4 regions of the Fictibacillus sp. 23RED33 genome follow, and region 1 is predicted to be linked to each of the others. Evidence: riboswitches for the same ligand, from Rfam matches in the RefSeq annotation. Region 1 holds a riboswitch; each other region holds the start of a gene.
The links. Region 1 has a riboswitch for cyclic di-GMP ahead of IHV09_RS04265 (GGDEF domain-containing protein). Riboswitches for the same ligand answer to the same signal wherever they lie in the genome.
Positions count from the first base shown of each region.

Region 2: it holds a riboswitch for cyclic di-GMP, as region 1 does, so the genes downstream of both, IHV09_RS22735 (methyl-accepting chemotaxis protein) here and IHV09_RS04265 (GGDEF domain-containing protein) in region 1, are expected to answer to the same signal.
Region 3: it holds a riboswitch for cyclic di-GMP, as region 1 does, so the genes downstream of both, IHV09_RS18170 (hypothetical protein) here and IHV09_RS04265 (GGDEF domain-containing protein) in region 1, are expected to answer to the same signal.
Region 4: it holds a riboswitch for cyclic di-GMP, as region 1 does, so the genes downstream of both, IHV09_RS08800 (S1C family serine protease) here and IHV09_RS04265 (GGDEF domain-containing protein) in region 1, are expected to answer to the same signal.

Region 1 is NZ_JACZDX010000001.1:795,462-800,519, reverse strand. It holds gene IHV09_RS04270 (GGDEF domain-containing protein) at 1-635, opposite strand, end outside; gene IHV09_RS04265 (GGDEF domain-containing protein) at 704-1,654, opposite strand; cyclic di-GMP riboswitch class I at 1,840-1,928, opposite strand; gene IHV09_RS04260 (serine/threonine protein kinase) at 2,007-2,660, opposite strand; gene IHV09_RS04255 (hypothetical protein) at 2,768-3,127, opposite strand; gene IHV09_RS04250 (N-acetylmuramoyl-L-alanine amidase) at 3,511-4,167, opposite strand; gene IHV09_RS04245 (MarR family winged helix-turn-helix transcriptional regulator) at 4,442-4,879, shown strand; gene IHV09_RS04240 (MDR family MFS transporter) at 4,950-5,058, shown strand, end outside.
Region 2 is NZ_JACZDX010000017.1:4,617-9,674, forward strand. It holds gene IHV09_RS22050 (replication protein) at 43-1,314, shown strand; cyclic di-GMP riboswitch class II at 2,713-2,796, shown strand; gene IHV09_RS22735 (methyl-accepting chemotaxis protein) at 2,805-3,611, shown strand; gene IHV09_RS22060 (hypothetical protein) at 4,339-4,557, shown strand.
Region 3 is NZ_JACZDX010000007.1:600-5,657, reverse strand. It holds gene IHV09_RS18185 (spore coat protein) at 77-715, shown strand; gene IHV09_RS18180 (YhdT family protein) at 896-1,189, shown strand; gene panF (sodium/pantothenate symporter) at 1,186-2,625, shown strand; cyclic di-GMP riboswitch class II at 2,793-2,875, shown strand; gene IHV09_RS18170 (hypothetical protein) at 2,910-3,401, shown strand; gene IHV09_RS18165 (YdcF family protein) at 3,494-4,228, shown strand; gene IHV09_RS18160 (hypothetical protein) at 4,244-4,420, shown strand; gene IHV09_RS18155 (PadR family transcriptional regulator) at 4,558-4,890, shown strand; gene IHV09_RS18150 (HAAS domain-containing protein) at 4,887-5,058, shown strand, end outside.
Region 4 is NZ_JACZDX010000002.1:65,208-70,265, forward strand. It holds gene IHV09_RS08795 (alpha/beta hydrolase) at 214-1,488, shown strand; gene IHV09_RS08800 (S1C family serine protease) at 1,533-2,834, opposite strand; cyclic di-GMP riboswitch class I at 2,918-3,003, opposite strand; gene IHV09_RS08805 (ribulokinase) at 3,221-4,858, shown strand.

The DNA.
Region 1 (5,058 bases):
TTTGTTTTTTCCAATACGTCCTCTTGAAATTTCCGATGATTCAGCAAACCTGTTAAATAGTCTTGTTCAGATTGAAGCTGATACATATTCTTCTCGAAATAATATTGTCTTTCTTTTGAGGCAATCACACCGCCGTAAAAAGCGATCAACCATAAGAAGATGCTCTTCATTAAAAATTCAAAGGAAGAGAGCGTGTTCATATACCCACTATCTCTTATAAAAAAGTAACAGAGAATGGTAAAACTCACTGTTCCTACTATAAAAGCGCCCTTTAACCTCCAATACAGAGCAGCATGGATAACGATTAGGTAACCAACAGCAACAAACGCACTATCAGCTCCACCAGTAAGCTGCATCAACCATGCATAAGCAAGACAATCAAAAACAATTCCACCTCTTGTAAAAACACGGTAGTACAGTGACGTCTCTGGCAATCGGTGTAATACAATTTGTGTGGATGTCATATATATAATGCCGATTATAAAAAGGATCGGAAAAGTTTCCGTTTCATAATTCAAAACGCTTGATATAGGTTGATAATAAAAAACAGGTATGCAAAGAATTAAAAAGAACCACCGTAACAAAGATGATATGGTTTCAGAACGGTGTTCCGTAATCGTAAATGAATCTTTCATGCATTCAACTTCCTTTACGTTATACGATCTGCGAAAAACATAGCAGAAAGGCCCATTATTTTACATGATCAAATCAGTGATTTATTCTCACTTCTAGCTCTTTTGTTCGTGTACATACGCTCATCAGCAAGCTGCAGGTAATAGTCTATGTTTTCACATGCATCTGCAAGTAATTCTATTGCACCATATGCCAATGAGATGGATTCATTCCAAACGATAAGCTGACTTTCTAGTTTTTCAGTTAAGATGTATGCTTCATCTTCAGTAATTCCTGGTAAGAGAAAAACAAATTCATCTCCACCGAATCTAAATCCAGAGAACAATTTTAGTCGCTTTGAAAGTTCTGCGATCTGCTGAAGTATCTCGTCACCCGCGTGATGCCCTAGCTCGTCATTGATTAATTTAAAGTTATTGATATCAAACATGACAAGTGTAAGAGGAAGCTTAAGTCTATTTGCCTTTTCTAGCTCCTTTTCTAAACAATCATAAAAGTAGCGACGATTATACAGATTTGTTAATGGATCACGAATGCTAATCTCCTTAAGATCTTTAAACTGTTGAGAAGAGAAACCGCTTAGAAATCCTGTAACAGCATGGTGAGAAATCCGGTTCCAGCGATCTAACATAAATAGTTGTATAACTAACGGCTCGTTGGACGTTGCTTTTTTCACTTCAAATAAAACGGATTCACTAATACTCGTTGTAAAACACGCAAGTGCTTGATGAGGAATTCGTTGATGCCTTAAAAAATGAATACCTGATCGAAACGCTTTCTGCTCTCCTTGTTTTAAAAAGGATTTGAATCGTTCTTCTTCTAAAAACACTGCATGTACAATCCCGCGTAAAAATTTCTCTAGTATCTTCTCGTATTGCTCAACAAAACCGTTTAGAAACGTATGAAAGTCTTCATTTTTTCTTAGATGTTCTTTGTGTGTATGTATCATGGCTGGAATAGACTTCATAAATTCTGGTAACAAGTTTTTTTTGAGTGCGCGTAAGTCTAGTTGGAAGTTTTCCATTCTACAACCCCTCAAATCCCTCAAAAATTACATACAAAAAGCCATCACCTAATAAAGGGAATGGCTTCAATTTATGTTTTAGATACTTTTAACCTCTATGAACACATTATTCCTGCAGAGAAACTACAAAATACGAGAATAAAGCTTCATAGAAACGCTTGTGTCTAAACACGAGTCCGTTTCCCTTTGGCAACCGGCTGCCATTGCATGTTCACCATACTTTAGGCCCATAGCTTTGCGTCCCAGCTTTTCAACTGGTTTGCCCTTAATAACAAAGGTTTTTATTGATTTATAGTTATTATATCCTACTAAGGTAATTTGTGCCAATGATTTTAATAGTTCTTTAATCCTATTATTTTAGGCTTTGTTTTTTGGATATTTTTAACTTTCTATAGTACCTATACCCAATCCTTACTCCATTCAAAACAATATAAGGAATCTTTATTGGAAAGTAATACAGCGTTTTCTTGTAAAAAGTAAAATAAGCTTTCCTTAAATCTTTCCATTTCCTGCAAGTTTCGTATCGGCTAAAATCAGATACGTCTACAATAATTCCTCTATTATTGGATATCATGACATTTTTTCCATGTACATCGTTAGGAAACAATCCTTTGTCTTTTGCATGCCTCACTGCTTCATCGATGTCATAAATCACATTTTCAGGAATTTTTACACCTTTATGCACACAGTCGTACAGAGTCATTCCTTCAATACGTTTTAAGATTAAAAAACGTTGTTCGGAATAATAACAAACAGAAAATCCAGGGTGTGTTCCTAGTCGATCATAAACCTTTTTTTCCTCTAATAATCCATGCTCATCCCTGCCGTAAATCTTAACTACATATGCTGGATGTTCAGGATGTGAAAACACCGCTGCATAGTTCCCACAGCCCAGCATCTGCCAAGGGTGTGGTGTATTCACCGGACATACCGGATCAAATGGGCTGCGGCTTTCAATCATTATTTCTCTGTTCAATTGTCTAGCTAGCTGGATAAAGTGTTCCATAAGGTTCCTCAATTCAAATTCTAATCCTATTATCATCATCTTATGTTTCTGCAATACGTTCATTGTATACAGATGTTATCGAAAATGAAACTGGCATGCTTTATCCATTATTCTACGGTCACTTGTAGATAAGAAAGCATAAGTGTTTCTGCTTTGTTTTTTAGATGAATGTTTGGAAACCTCATAATTTCACGATAACCCCTAATAAAGATTTCATATTCTGTAATATCTTCCTCACGGCGTGCATCCATAACTTTAATTCTTCTTTTTCTCAATTCAATTCGTACATCAAATAGATCTTTGCTGATTTGATTCATAATTTGTTCTACTAATGCAACGTATGGCTGTCTCAATTTAAATGGAGAGCCGCAAATAATCTGCAGATCGCGATTAAACACTGTAAGTAAAATCGGATACATCACAAATTTTTCAATAAGCGAACGCTCTTCTTCGCTTCCATATTGCACGACAATCCCCCCAATCTCAAGAAGACAAAAAACGTGAATGTACGGATAATATGTTTCTTATGTGAAAACTTCGAATCTGCTTTTTTGCCGAGCAGTATCCCTTTATTATATGACCGTCGAAAGAGTATGGAATTACAAAACGGTGCGAGATATCACCTTTTTGCGAGAGGTAGATCATTTCTATTCCAACCCGTTCTTGAATGCATCTCATTAATAAGTTAGTCATGAAGCAACCTCCTTTTTTATATTATATGCGAACAAACGTTCTTTTTATACTAGAAAAAAATACCTGCCTTACTTAAGAGGCAAGTATTTTTGTTTTATTTACTATTACCTGGAATGAAAATCAACTACTCTCGAGGCTGTTTTCGCATTGATTGTTTCTAGGAGTAATCAATATGAACAGCAAATCCTGCAGATTTAGCTTTTCGAGAAAGGTTTTCGGCATTCTCTCTAGATGTGAATGCCCCAATCTGCACCTTATAGAGCTTTTCTTCTGCAGTGACAAGTTCTTTAAACTCGTTCTGGTTAACAACAAACTTTTTTAGCTCATACTTAACATCCTCAATGAAAAATGGAAATGTTTTATCATATTGATGAAAACAGTTTAAAGGATCTGTCCTTCTTTTTGGGTCTAGCTGAAAGTGCCCTTTTATGTCCCGCGCAGGGTCCCATTGGTACATCTCACATAAATACGCAAAAAACCATACATAACGGCTGTAAGCTTTGTTAAAATCTATGGAAGGTCCATAGCATAACTCTACTCCAATCGCCCATTCATTAGCATCCGATACGTTAGAGCGAACGTGCCAAGCTTTTTCTTGCAATGGAATGATCATCAATATCTGTTTATCATCTATGAATACGTGTGCAGAAGCCTCTAGTTGTCTGCTGTTGAAATATTCGTAGTTCTGTTGAGCCGTAGAGTTAGGGTTACCAGTATCGTGCGCAACCGCATAGCGTGGTATACGGTTACCTCCTGGACGCTGCTTCCATTCTTTATTAATATGTTTAGTTGTAATCTGATACTTTACTTTCATACCAACACCTCCCATTTATTTAAATTAGAAGTGTTTGTTTATACAAAAAAAGAGCCATTACGGCTCATTTTTTTACATTCCACCTGGTTGTGATTGTGTTGTGATCGCCCAAACCCAGTAAGCTGCTCCGATCAAAAATCCAAAGCCTAAAAGCACAAAAAATAATGTTGAATTTTTCATAATCCGTGTCTCCCCAAACCTTTTGCTTTCTTTCTTATTAAATATAAATTATCATATACTAGTAGAAGAAGAAACAAAAAGCAAGGGTGTTAAAATGGAAAATAGAGAACAAACCCCATTAAGAAATGATTTAGAGCGCGAATTGGAAATGAGTTTACGTAGACTTTTTCGTACGTTAAGAAAAGGTTTGAACGAAGTGTACTCAGATTATATCCCAAGCAATGAGTTTGCTGTTCTTCAGACTTTATTTATTCAAAGTCCTCTGATGGCTTCCGAAATCGCTAACGAATTAAAAGTTTCATCAAGCCATATTACCGCGGTTACGGATCGGCTTGTTGGAAAGAATTATATTCAGCGTGTACGATCAGATTCAGACCGTCGGATCGTCTATTTGGAAATTACTGAAGATGGTAGAGAAATTGCACGAAAAATGGATAACATTAAAAATAACTACCTAGAAAAAAAGTTTGCTGCTTTAACAGATGGAGACATAAAACGAATGATAGAATCTTCAACAAAACTGCTTGATTAATGGAGCAGTTTTCTTTTTAGCAAATAATTCACATTGTGAATTATTTACAACATGAATAGGAGGATGATGCATGGAACATCTTGAAATGCGGCGGAAAGTTATTATCATGCTTTCCATCATGTCTGCTATGCTTTTTGCTGCGTTAAACCAAACAATTGTTGGTACGTCCTTACCAAAAA
Region 2 (5,058 bases), on a different contig from region 1:
ATAGGGTATACGATTCCTTCCACTACTGGGGAGGATTTTTTTATGGAAAATTTAAACGCCTACGAACGCGCCAGATATCATACCTGGTTTCATCATAACGAGGCAGACGGATACATAACCCTTGCAAAGAAAACGAAAAAAGGATTTCAGCAATTTCATGTGAAGCCGAAACAGTTGGCACTGAAGCTCTCAAAATGGCTCGGAGAGGACGTTTATTTCTCTCAGAACACTTTTTATAAGCCTCAACGCCAAATTGAGCTCATACGGCAATTGCGGTCGTTATATGTGGATCTGGATTGTTATCTCTTAAACTATGATCCGAAATGGATCATCGGAAAACTAGAATTAGAGTTTTTTAATCAAAGTATTCCAGAACCTAGCCTTATTATCTTCTCAGGTAGAGGTGTAGTTTTAGTCTGGCTGATTGATCCTGTACCTTACCAAGCCCTTCCGTTGTGGCAAGCTGTTCAAAATCATTTTGTACAACAGTTGAAAGCAATGGGCGGAGACACACGAGCGACGGATGCTGCACGTGTATTCCGTCTTGATGGCAGCATTAATTCCAAAAACGGAGAAGCTGTCCAAGTTCAATACCGGCATGATTATCGATACGTACTTCGTGATATTCAAAACGAATACTTACCAGATCTTCAACCAAAGAAAAAGACACGAGGACGTCGTAAGACTGTTGAAAGGCTTTTTAATACATACTCATTACACCATGCGCGTCTGCTTGATCTCGTGAAGCTTGTGGAACTGCGAAACTTTGATGTAAAAGGATACCGAGAGACCATTCTCTTTCTCTATCGATACTGGCAGTGCTGTTATGTGGCAGATCCGGAGGAAGCTTTAAGGCAAACACTAATCTATAACTCACAGTTTTTGGAACCATTGGCTGAAAAAGAAGTGATTCGTGCCACCAAGAGTGCGGAGAAGGCATGGAAAGCCAAAAATAGCGAAGAGGCGAACACTGTAGCCAAAGAAAAAGGCTATCCAGGAGCCGGCTACAACCTAAAGAACGCTAAAATCATCGGATGGCTCGATATCACGGAAGACGAACAGGTACAGCTGCAGACAATTATTGGACGTAACGAGAAGAGAAAACGTAATACTGAAGCTAAAAGAGAACAACGACGAAGAGAGGGAATGAAGCCTCGTAAAGCGTATCTTGATGCCCAGAAGGAAAAGACAGAGGACAAGCTATGGTTGTTGCAGAAAGCTATAAATAAATATCCAGATACAACACACGAAGAGTTAGCGAAACTATTAAACATTGAAAGATCTTATGTAAGTAAGTTACTCAAAAGGCTTTAAAATTGTAAAAAAATGTATGTGACAGGTATGTCTCTTTATATTAAGGGGACGTAGTCCCTGCCCCTTTATGGGGCTTCTGTTTTTATTCGTACCTTTTTACATCTACAACCTCAGTTTGTATCACTCTCTGTGTTTGAGCGTGCGGATGTTACGTTTGTAGTCACTCGTGTAGATCCGTATTTGTTTGTAGTTCAGCAGTACGGGCTGTATAAGTTAAGCGTACTTTATAAGGGGAGGATTCTTTTGATTGAGGCTATTGTTTTAATCGGTTGTATCTTTATTTGTATTGCTTTAGATTATGGTGTGGAATATTGGAGAAGACATCGCTAATTGAGGGTTTAAAAAGTCTTTAATATCTGTTTAATAACTTATGCTTTTCTTTTACAGAGCTGCAAGTCTAAGTTTTCCTTCTATGACGGGCCCGAACACCAGGTTTTTTCTTGCTATCGCTTCGAAAATCAAATGACCCCACACAGGCAACATCATCCTATGTGGGGTCATTTGAACACCTGGTGGTCGGGCTGTTTTTTAGTTAGAAGTGGTTACTTTTTGGTAAGGTTTAATCTTATAGATTATAGCTATAAAACAATGAAGAAAAATCCATTTAAGTTTGTTTATTTGGTTAGGTTAAGAACATGGAAAAATATTTAATGAAGTGAGTTTATGTATGTTTATAGGCAGAGGAAAGTAGTAATTACATACGTAAATGGATAGATAACATAAAGGATAATCAATTTATATATGATTTACGCATCGATTTCGGTGTTTTTCCTTATGGATAAAGGCTTGATGCTGCTCAATAAAATATCGTAAACACCAGAAGACCTCACACACCCAACGTACACGGGTCTGTGAGGTCTTCTGGCACTCTTTTTAAGAGCAGCAACAAAGTAGTTTTTAGTACATGCTCTGAGAAGCTCATATTTTGGTTTTAAGAGATTTTTAGTTCGTGTTGATTTGAAATGCGTAAAATTTTGCGACGTGTATTCAAGGGCTATTTAATGTCTTTATATGAGGATATTTATTTATTCTCTTGATTTTCATACATGAATTATATATTCTCTCATTTCTTGAGGATCATTGTTTTTTTAGATGGTAATTTGTATTGTAATGGAGAAAAGTTAAAATTCACCATGTGTATAAAGTTGATATTTTTACAACGGTCTTGTCCTATTTTTCTAACCCTCCCGAAGCCAGGTAGGAGGGTATGGATAGGAAGGTTCCCCCGATAAGGATTGGGTCTTTATATCTTATGTGCTACATAAATAAAAAGTTACGTTTAGGTTTCTTAAGAAAAAAGATTCCTACAGATAGACATTGAGTTTTCCAGCAAGAACAATATGTAAATGGGAATAGTGAAGAACTAAAGTTAAATATTTATCTAAAAATGACGATGTTTTAAATAAAAGGTACTGTGATCATTTTTCTGTATTTGGGCGCTTGGAAAAATAGGAGTGAGTAGCGCAACCGACTATAGGGAGGAACACTTAATGATTAAGACTAGTACCCAAATTTTAGATTTAAATGCGCTTGTATCTGCTCTCGAAATCAACTTAGCAATGATTGAATTTAATTTAGACAGAGAAGTTATTTGGGTGAATGACAATTTCGCTCAAACGATGGGTTACAGACGTAATGAAATGATAGGATTGGATCATAAAAGCTTTTGTACAAAAGAATACAGAGAAAGCAAAGAATACATAAAATTATGGGAAAACCTTAGGTTAGGTGAAAAATTTCAAGAGAAGATTGAACGCATTGATAAAAATGGAAATATACTTTGGCTCGAAGTAACATATATTCCCATTTTAGATAACGAAGGAGCAGTAAGTGCAGTCCTGAAAATCGCAACAGATATTACAAATCGAGAGAATAGCACAACAAACATTATCTCTAAATTAAAACAGATGCCTAATGATTTAGTAGATATAGTAATCATGAATTCTAATGAAAAAATAAAAGCATTAGAGTCATTAAAAAAACAAATTGATTTAATTAGTCAAACATCAAAACTCATTAAAGATATATCTTCACAAACAAATTTATTAGCTTTAAATGCAGCAATAGAAGCAGCTCGGGCTGGAGAATACGGAAAGGGATTTAATGTTGTAGCTCAAGAAGTAAGGAAATTATCAGATAACTCTAAGGAAGCAATTCAAGAAGTTGACTTAAACATCAAAAACATTACAGCAGAACTTTTAACCGTTAATCATATAACAGAGGACTTGCAAAAAATAGTAAACGTTACAAAATCAGAAATAGATGAAACAATATCTGATTTTGAAGCTATGTTATAAGATTGTGCGATGTTTAGTTACAGCGCATCTTAATTGCATAGAAACGAGTGGAATCATACACACAGTAGGTTGTACACATATAGTAAAGGTATGACCGATAGAGTGCATCCCTGATATCACCAGCGCTGTATTGGTTTTTTTCAGCTGCCGGTTAAGGGGGAGAAAACATGAAAAAAAGAAAGTGTCCATGTCTGAAAAAGACTCCTTTGATCAGACCTCTACATTCACTACCACCTATCGTTTGTAAAAAACGATGTTGCCACTCTAAATAATAATGTATACCGACCGAGTTCTCCAAACAGAACGCGGTCTTTTTAAATCCTGACAAATAAAAAGAGAAGCCTTTTTATAGACTCCTCTCTTGTAAAACGGATCGAACTTAGTGATGGTTACGATGACAGCTGCATCTTTTCTTTTCGTATCGTTTACACTTGTAGTAAACGGTACGAGAAGGTTCGCATTTTCTTTCGTGTCTTCTACGACAACAACAGTTTCTATAGCCTATGATTATTCCCCCCCTAGAAAAATAATCCGACCCTATTGAACGGATCCGGTTCCTATATGCTATGCCGGTAGGGACAAGTTGTATAGACGATTATGGTTATTGTTTAAAGTATTCTATTCTCTATTCGTGAGTCGTTAGAGATATTTTTTAAGATTAGAAATTAGTTAGAGAGTATACTTCATTTATGTTTTTGAACCCCGATATCTATTAGGGGTGATTATAATGGGAAGTAATTTACTTGGAGATGCTGAACTTTCTATTTCTGTGATTCCTTTCGTTTTTTTATTTGTTATATTAGTTGTGATTGCTGTACTGATCAGGATGTTATTTCGTTGGTTGCCGAGACAAGTATTTAATTTCTTAGTCAGTTGTGGTTTATTAGCTGGTGCGTTTTTATGGGGCTATCTCACGTTTTACGCAGAGTGGTTTCCCTATTTTTAGGGGTAATCTTTCAACGAAGCAAATCAATGAAATCGAGAGAAAACGGAAGATCGTAATTTTTAATTATGTAGCTTTTTTGAACGTATTTCCCGAACGCAAAAACCCTGAATTTCGCCGAAAATGGCTGGATTCAGGGTTTTGTTTTTTGTTTTGGTTCCGCAAAGGATTTTTATGTTAACTAGATTTGTATAGAGTATTCATATCTTCTTTCTCATTTTTGAATATTATTTTTCAAATATTATGCCTATTTTATTGAATATTAATCTTGATTTCAGTCATAACGCTAGTACAAAAATAAAAAGATCGTTAGTGTAATTGAATTGCACCCACGGTCTTTTTATTTGTTATTCTTCTACCTCTGTTCGATCAGGACGAATAACGGCTATGCCATGCTTGAAGATCAACACTTCTTCCTTTTTAACCAATAAAGCAATGCTGTATTAATCATATTCTGTGAACTTTCCTTTTATTTTTGTGCCGGATGTTAAATGAACAACGACA
Region 3 (5,058 bases), on a different contig from region 1:
CATTCTACATAAAATAACCCCGTATTTTTATTTAACGGAGGTATGTCATTTGAATCAGAACCAAAATCAACCTAACATGAATCCGCAAACAGGGAACAGCAATCCTGAATTCAACCATGTAAATATGCAGACCGGACAGGTACCTGCTCAATTAAACCATGGTGGGCATGAGATGTTTGATGTTCATGAGATGCTAAGCGGAATTGTTGGAACATTGAACTTATATACACTTTGTAAAGGACATGTTCAGGATCCTGAGCTCAAAACGATGCTCGACCGTCATTATCAACACATTACAAAAGAATATAACGCGTGTGTACAAGCTTTTCAGACAGGAAAAGACCCAGCAATGCGAACAGAATCATACAAGATGGCTCAAGATAATAATTTTGTATATGGTTTGAAACCTGCGCAACCCGTCAAACCTATTCAAAGCGTTACAGAATTAAACGATCAATCCGTTTCGACTTTAATTCTAGGAACTTTGAAATCGAATGCTTCTCTAAGAGGTATGGCTACACTTGAAGTTACAAACCCAGTGCTTAGACGCGTATTAGCAGATGGAATTCCGAACTGGATCGAGATGGCATACGAATTGTCTATCTGGCAGAATAAAAATCATTACTACCAAATTCCTCAACTGAACCAACAAGATATGACGAGTATGCTTGGTGCATACGCTCCGTCTACTCAAACACAGCCACCTCTTCAATAAATGACTTAAACGAGTACCGATAATGGTGCTCGTTTTTACTTTTACACATACTGAAACAGGGATATCATGAGAAGAAATAGAAAATTTTATAATCGTCGAAGGGCTCGACAACGAGAAATGAATTTGCCATAGTAATGAGTGGACTTATATTTTGTACTGAAACTCCAGGGGGTTAAGGATATGAAAAAGGGAACAGACTGGCGGTATCGTGTATCGAATAGAGAAGCCATCATGGGTACAGTGCTTGCCATTTTGAACTTTATTTGGTGGTATGCGTTTGCATACGGTCTAGGCGGACGTCCTATTAAAGAATACACATACATACTTGGCTTTCCATCATGGTTTTTTTATAGCTGTATCGTAGGATTTGTTGTTTTTACAATTTTAGTTTGGATTATGGTGAAGTTCTTCTTTAAAGAGGTTCCGTTTGAACTTGATGAAACGAACGAGAATGAGGAGGGAGATGTCCAATGAATTGGGATGTGATTCTTCCTTTAGTAATCTTTTTGATCTCAGTGTTCTTTGTAGGGATTTATACATCTCGGCACATTAGAAACGGATCGTCATTTTTACAAGATTACTTCTTAGCAGGCAGAGAACTTGGTGGATTTGTTCTTGCGATGACGATGGTAGCGACATACGGAAGTGCGTCGAGTTTTATCGGTGGACCTGGTGCAGCCTATCAATTAGGACTTGGTTGGGTGCTACTTGCTATGGCGCAGCTTGTGACAGGATACTTCACCCTTGCTGTGCTTGGTAAAAAGTTTGCTATCGTTGCACGAAAGATTAACGCAGTTACACTGATAGATTTTCTAAAAGCACGATATGAAAGCAAGTGGGTCGTTATTTTATCTGCAATAAGCATTGTGGTCTTCCTATTTTCTGCAATGGCCGCTCAATGGGTAGGCGGGGGACGGTTGATCGAATCGTTTACCGGAGTTTCCTATACGACAGCGCTTTTCATCTTCTCTGGCTCTGTCCTCGTTTATGTAATCGCTGGCGGTTTCCGAGCTGTTGTGATAACAGATGCGATACAAGGAGTTGTTATGGTAATCGGAACCGTCATCATATTGGTCGGTACGATTATTGCAGGTGGAGGTATCGAGAACATCATGAGCGAGTTGCGAGCGGAGAACCCGAATCTTATTTCGCCTTATGGTTCTGATCAATCGCTTACTCCTCTCTACGTATCATCGTTTTGGATTTTGGTTGGTGTTGGAGTCGTAGGATTGCCGCAAATATCGGTGAGAGCGATGAGCTACAGAAATGCAAAAGCGATGCATCGGGCGATGATCATCGGAACGTTCGTTGTGGGGTTCATCATGCTAGGTATGCATCTAGCTGGTGTATTCGGAAGAGTCGTGCTACCGGGAATTGAAGTGCCGGATAAAGTGATGCCGCTTCTAGCACTCGAAGTATTGCCAGGGTGGTTAGCCGGTATCGTGTTGGCAGCGCCTTTAGCTGCGGTCATGTCGACGGTGGACTCAGTGCTCTTACTTGTAAGTTCTGCAATTATTAAGGATGTGTATATTAATTACATTAAACCAGATGCTGAAGAGCAATTTGTAAAAAAATTGAGCTTTGGTATAACAGCTGTAGTTGGACTGAGCGTATTCGCTATGGCGATTAACCCGCCTGACTTGTTGATCTGGCTGAATCTGTTTGCCTTCGGAGGACTAGAAGCTGCCTTCATATGGCCAATCGTATTGGGGCTATATTGGAAAAGAGGAAACGCGAACGGAGCGATTGCCTCTCTGATCGTAGGGGTAGGATCCTATATGTTCCTACATCTTAACTATCCAAATCTTTGGGGCATGCACACAGTAGTGCTGCCAATCGTACTTTCCTTGATCGCATACATTGTGGCGAGTTTCACAAAGGGGGTCAGACCCCAGACAAATACATTCTAGAAGACAATGTCCACACTCGGTGGACATTGTCTTCTTTCATTTCTCACCTTCAGCACCACCTTCTTTTCTACAATAAAATACTAAAAAAACAATTTATAGTAATATCTTACTAAATACCCATTTACAGAGAATGTGGCTGGTGGTAATTTTATATCAGAATATAATTAGATAAGTGTGGAGCTGTGAAGGTTATTCTGTATGTGGGCGCTTGGAATAACTGAAGCTAGTAGCGCAACCGACCGCTTTCTTTATTTGTTCTCTAGATAAAGGAAGGGGTATTTATTATGGAAATTTCACGCAAAGAAAAATTCAGTACGAAGAAAAAGACAACTAAGAAATGGCCGAAGATAGTTTTAGCGACTACGATTGCACTTGGTGTAGGTACTACATCTGCGTATGCAGCAAATCCAAATCTTGCAAACGACTTATATAATAAGATTATGGAATATACATACCAATCTGAGATCGAGAGTGAGTTAAACAAAGAGAAGAATGACTTGCTTAAGAATGTGAATGTAGCGATAAAAGGAATTGTTGCGGATGCCAAGAAGGATTTGGATTCTAACAAAGAAAAGATCATTCAAGACAAGAAAAAAGAACTAGAAACGCATTATAAACAAGAACTCGCAGAAATAACGAAAAGAAAGAACGAAGCAGTAAATAAAAAGACCGAGAACATGAGCACGGATGCGACACGTTCTTCCGAGCAAAAGAAAGCGGACATTTCTTCAGCCATTCAAAAAGAAATTCAAGAGTCTGATATAAATAAAAAATAATAACTTATTAAAAGAGCGGAATCTTCATTCTCCGCTCTTTTCCTTTTTCTGATATCCTAGAATATAGAAAATCTATGAACGGAGACAACACTATGAAAAAACTATTTCTAACACTTGGGGTCCTCTTTGCTGTATACGCAACGGCCATGCTGCTTCAAACGACCAACATGGATATGGGTCTTGCGGTTTTCTTCTTGTTAGGTGCATTTTTCTTCATCCTTTTCTTCCGTTACAACACAGCTATGAAACTATTTAAAACGTACAAAAAAACGACGCTGACCGTCCTAATTACAACCATTCTATTTGCAGCAACGCTAGAAACTCTTATTCTTACATCTGCCAACACTGATCCTGAGAAGGTTTCCTCCAAGATAGATTCGATCCTCGTGCTTGGTGGTGGGACAAAGAATAATCGTCCGGGTGCTGTCCTAAAAGGTCGGCTAGATCAAGCTCTCGCGTACGCAAAGGAACATCCAAATGTTATCTTCATCGTAAGCGGTGGTCTTGGATTTGGTAAAATGACGAGCGAAGGATCTATCATGAAAAATTATCTCGTTGAAAATGGAATAGAACCAAACCGGATACAGATTGAGGAAAAAGCTACGAGTACATACGAAAACTTATTATATACAAAGGAAATGATACAACCGAGCGACCAACTGCTTATCGTAACGAGTGACTTCCATCTTTTCCGAACAAAGATGATCGCAAAGCGTGTTGGCATTGAGGCAGAGGGACTAGGCTCACCGTTGAGAATTTCTTCTGTCCCACAAGCTCACGTTAGAGAGTATATGGCGATCATAAAAAGTTATTTTACTGACAGATAGAGGAGGGTGGCTTCCATGAACAAAAATAAGTATCATTGCTGCGCGACTTGTATAAATTTTAAACCTGAAAAAGCGAATCAAGGGATGCGCTATCACTGCGTGCGTTTAGGGTATGAGACGAAACCAGACTATCAGTTCAATTGTTGGGAGCCCAAACCTCACGTGGTGGAGCTCATGAATAAGAAAAAATAATTTTTGGGACAAATTAACACAAATGCCTTGCATTACAAGTTAGTGCCGCATATACTAATGGTATATCTTGTTATGCAAGACATTCTTTTTTTATTTATAACTCTTGTAATACAAGATAGTGAAATGAGGTGTAGCACATGTCGAACACTCAAATGTTAAAAGGAATTCTCGACGGCTGCCTTTTAGCCATCATCAACGAAGGAGAAGTTTATGGCTATGAGTTAGCTGAAAAGCTTGAGACATACGGATTTCAACAGACGAGTGAGGGAACGATCTATCCACTATTAATACGAATGCAAAAAGAAGAACTTGTTACGACGACGCTAAAAAAATCAACGGCGGGGCCAAGGCGGAAGTATTATTCACTTACCTCAAAGGGCGAGGAAGAACTTCAAGCATTTATTAAAAGATGGAATCAACTTAGTCATTCGGTCGATCAAATTTTACAAAAGAGAGGAAGCGGAAAATGAATGCGCCCAAACATACGTTAACAGCTGAAAGTCAGGATTTTTTAGATAACCTAAGCCTTTACTTGTTTTCGAGTGGAAAAAAAGAGGAAGAGGTGAAAGAGATCGTAGAAGAGTTGGAAGATCACCTGATCGAAGCAGAAAAGCGCGGAAAATCAGTATCTCACATCA
Region 4 (5,058 bases), on a different contig from region 1:
AGCGCGAAAAATAAAAATATAAATAGCTAAAGAAATCTCTGATAACAGGGATTTTTTTAATGAAGCAATAATTTCGGCTAAAAACTCGTAAGGATATTATACCCAGAATCACTTCTTTCACGTAAAGCCCTTAGCCTCATTGTAAATGCAACTCATGGCCTGTAATCTTATTCTTATATAAGGAAAATTAAGGTAAGAAAAGGAGGGCATGCCATGTTTCGGAATTTACTAAAGAGCTTACTTGTATTTCTGTTGATAATTCCCCTTTATCCAAGTGGACAAGCTCATGCACAAGTGGAGCTGATTTCAGACACTCCCCTAAGTGAGAGGCTTCACGATATTACACTTCATAGTCCGGCATTAGGAAAACAGACATCACTGCGAGTCATTTTGCCTAAAGGGTATGAAGAATCAGAGCAAACATACCCCGTGCTTTACTTGCTACATGGTTGCTGTGGTGACTACAAAGCATGGACGGCTCGAACGGATATTGAAAAGATAACAGAGGATCTACCGTTGATTGTTGTTATGCCTGATGCGGGGCGAGGTGCGAGTTATTCGGATTGGTATAACGGGGGTGCCTATGGAACGCCACAGTGGAAGAAGTATCATATGGAAGAACTCATTCCGTGGGTGGAACAACATTATCGTGCAAAAGGAACGAGAGAAGGACGAGCGATAGCTGGCTTATCCATGGGTGGCTTTGGTGCGATGTCTTATGCGGCAAGACACCCTGATCTTTTTGTAGCTGCAGCATCATTTTCAGGTGTACTTGATACGAACCTAGATCCTGAGTTTTTAGAGAAGACGATCTTTCAGAACCAGGAAAAAGTACCACCTGGAACCGTTTGGGGTGACAGAGAAACGAATGAGATCATTTGGAGAAGCCATAACCCTTGGGACCTAGCAGAAAACTTGGAAGGTGTAGATCTTGCCATACACACGGGAACAGGTGAAGCGGGCGGACCGTTGGATGGTGGTTTGGAATCTCCGGTTGAAGAGACTTGCTTTGTGATGTCAACGAGTCTTCATAATCGGTTAGATGAACTGAATATTTCACATGTGTGGGATAGTTATGGACCAGGTTCTCATACGTGGGGCTATTGGCAGCGCGATCTGCACCAAACGTTGCCTCGGTTCATGGATATCTTTAATAATCCCCCAGAAGCGCCGATTCCTTTTCAATATAAGTCGGCTGAATCATCCTTTTCTATCTACGGCTGGGATGTTACATTCGATCGAGATAAAATGGAGTTTGCTAGATTATCCGACGTGACGAAGAAAGGATTCAAACTTCAGGGGTCAGGGAAAGCAGATGTTCAGACAGCACCTTGGTTTAAGCCGAACGGAAAGTATCACGTGAAGATTAAAGGTGATCGAGGTGCTAAAGTTGTGAAGACACGGGCTGATGATGAGGGAAGATTGCGTGTTGAGTTGGATTTTAGTTCGAAACATGTAGGGGATACAGTGTCGGTTCGTATAAAATAAAAACAAACAGCGCTGCAGTTGCAGTGCTGTTTGTTTGTAATGTTTTAATTAACCATTTCTCCACCTAATAATTTAAGTCTATCATCTTCCATTCCGACCACATAGCTCATGGTATAAATGGAAGTTTGTTCAGTGTCATTTACATATTCTTGTGCCTCTAACGTAATATCAACTTGATATGTGCCATCACCGTTATCGCTCACGTAAGAATTCGTAATAGTAGTATATATTGTCTGTGCATATCCTTCAGTAAATACTTCTAATGAAGGAGAAGAAGCTTTCCAGTTACCGCCAATCAGATCGTAAGCTAGCTCATATTCTCCAGCATTCACATAATTATAGTATTCTTCAACAGTGTATACCGCATCATCAGGTGTTACTTCGTAGGAAGACTCATACTCTTCATCGTAATCTTCATAATATTCATCTTCCTCGTATTCTTCATAAGGCTCTTCGCTGTATTCTTCATCCATACCGGTGTTCGTGTCAGAATCTGATCCATCCTCATAATATGCACCTTCATCGTTTTCATCCTCAGAAAGGTCTCCATCATACTCTGGTATTTCGTAATCAAAATCATGATCTTCTTCATATGGCTGAAGATTCATCGGGTTCTTTGACCATTCTGCTAACGTCGGCAATACGGCATACAAAGGAATGCTAAATCCAATATTGTTTTCTTTAATGTATTTGACAGAGTTAATACCAAGCACCGATCCGTCTATGCCACTTACAATCGGTCCTCCACTATTACCCGGTGAAATAGGTGCAGTAATTTGATACATATTCTCATAGTAGTAGCGATCTAGCTGGAAGGAGCGATCTAATCCACTGATGATTCCTACAGTTACTGTGTTTTGCAAACCGAGTGGACTGCCTAATGCTACTACATCGTCACCAGTTTCTGCTTTCTCTTTTTTTATCTTTAATGGAGTAGTATTTGCTAACTCTTGAACACGAATCAGAGCGATATCTGTATGATCACTGCGTCCAATCACCTTACCCGTATACGTTTGCTGATCGCTCATGCGGATGGTTACGCTAACTTCATATCCTACTACATGGGCATTCGTAACAATATCTCCTTTGTTGTTATAGAGAAACCCTGAGCCTTGGCCGTTGGACGTCTCAATTTGCACAACCTTGTCTTGAGTTGCTTTTATTATAGACTTTAAACTTGGCTTTTCTTTTGCAGCGACTTCTTTTGTTATCGTTGTGGTTTTCACTTCAGTTACAGCAGGCTTTGCTTGATTTTGTGGAATCGTTGTAAATAGAAAGTAGGCTAGAGATAACCCGCAAATGAGGACAATAGTGACCAATGTAGAATGGAAGAGAATTTTTTTCATCGAGTCTATTTCACCTTTCAAAATGTATGCCTATAAAAAATAAAAAACCTACAATCTAGCCGTAGGTTAAATGCGAATATACCTTTAGCTGCCCGGCTGTCGTAGTGTGAAGCACCTTAGACCCGTGGCTTTGCGTCCTTACTTTTCAATAAGTTTGCCTTTATATGGTTATCATACTTTTATCCTATCATATATGGAAAAAAATACAATATAGCATTAACTTTTCGTGACTATAGAACCATTACATGAATATCTTAAATCTTGTTAGTAAATTTTAATTGTTTATATTTGCACACTACCGAACTCATTTATGTTCATTTATGTTGAGAATTCCATACATATTCTATATGATTATGGAAAAGCGCTTACATAAGAGGTGAGTAAAGATGTCCGGTTATTCTATTGGTATTGATTTTGGCACGGAGTCTGGACGAGTACTTGTGGTTGAGGTTAACACTGGATCCATAAAAGCCATAAGTACCGTTCCCTACAAACACGGGGTAATGGTCGATGTTCTTCCAACAGACCAAAGTGTTCAGATTCCTCACGATTTTGCTCTGCAACATCCTCAAGATTATCTCGATGTGTTATACCATGGTATTCCTACTGCTATGAAAGAAGCTAACATCCGTCCTCATGAATTGATTGGGGTTGGAATTGATTTTACTTCCTCAACATTTCTCTGTGTGAAAGAAAACCTAGATCCTTTATGTTCGCTAAAAGAATATGAAAATAATCCTCATGCTTGGGTAAAACTTTGGAAGCATCATGGGCCAAAAGAAGAAGCGAAAGCGTTGTTGGATAAAGCCTTATCTGAAAAAAGTGAATGGCTGAAAAGGTATGGTTTCACAGTATCAACAGAATGGTTTATTCCAAAATGTCTTGAGACGATTAATCATGCACCTGAAGTATATGAAGCTACCGACTACATGTTAGAAGCGGGAGATTGGGTCGTTGCAAAACTGACTGGAGAAGTGGTAAGAAGCAATTGTTCTCTTGGATTTAAAGCCTTTTGGAGTGAGGAAGAAGGCTTTCCCAAAAAGTTCTTTGAAGAATTGAATCCTACTCTAGGGCAGATGGTACATACAAAGTTACAAGGAAAAGTAGGCAAAGTTGGCCAACGAGCGGGTGTCCTTACAGAAGAGGTGGCGAACTCATTAGGATTACCTAAAGGGTTACCTGTTGGAGTCTCAATCATTGATGCTCATTCTGCTCTCCTTGGTGTTGGTGCATCACGTTCTAATCAACTTACGATGGTAATGGGAACATCTACGTGTCATATGACGCTAAATGAAGAATTTATTCAAGTGCCTGGCATCTCAGGGGTGGTGAAAGATGGCATCCTACCTGGTTTTTACGCCTATGAAGCGGGTCAATCGGCTGTTGGTGATCTCTTTGGATGGTATGTGAAACAAGCTCCATCTTCTTATGTGGAGGAAGCCAAGAAACAAAATCTATCTTTATTTACTTATCTGGAATCCTTAGCGATTCAAAAGGAACCAGGGGAAACTGGCTTGATAGCATTAGACTGGCATAATGGAAATCGATCCGTATTGTCCGATTCCAACTTAACTGGAACTTTAATAGGTCTCACGTTGCAAACAAAGCCAGAGGATATTTATCGGGCATACCTTGAAGCTACAGCGTTCGGGTCAAAGATAATTATTGATAACTTCGAGTCATGGGGAATTGCGATTGACCGTGTATATGCTTGCGGCGGGCTGCCACAAAAGAACGAACTGCTCATGCAGATTTATGCCGATGTCCTTAACCGAGAGATTCATGTGTCTTCCACAGATCATGCTTCCGGAATCGGCGCGGCCATGTTAGGTGCTGCTGCAGGAGGATTGGAGTTAGAGGAAGTCGTACAATCTATGAATCAACCTTTTCTAAAGACTTACTATCCAAAGCCGAACCATGTTGAAAAATATGAGACTTTATTTAAACTGTACAAAGAGATTCATGACGAATTTGGCTACAAACGTCCTCATGTAATGAAACGGTTAAAGCAAATGACTGTATAGGGGTAATTGAGGTTTTTTTACAATAAACGTAAAGGGTGCTCCATTCCATTTAAACTGAAAGAAAGCTTCATAGATTCGTACTTTGAAATGATAAAAAATAGTAACCGATAATTCTTTTAGAGACCTTGAAGGGTGAAACTCCTTTCAAGGTATTTTTTATATCTACTTTTAGCTCAATTTTGCTTAAAATTCTTGACAGA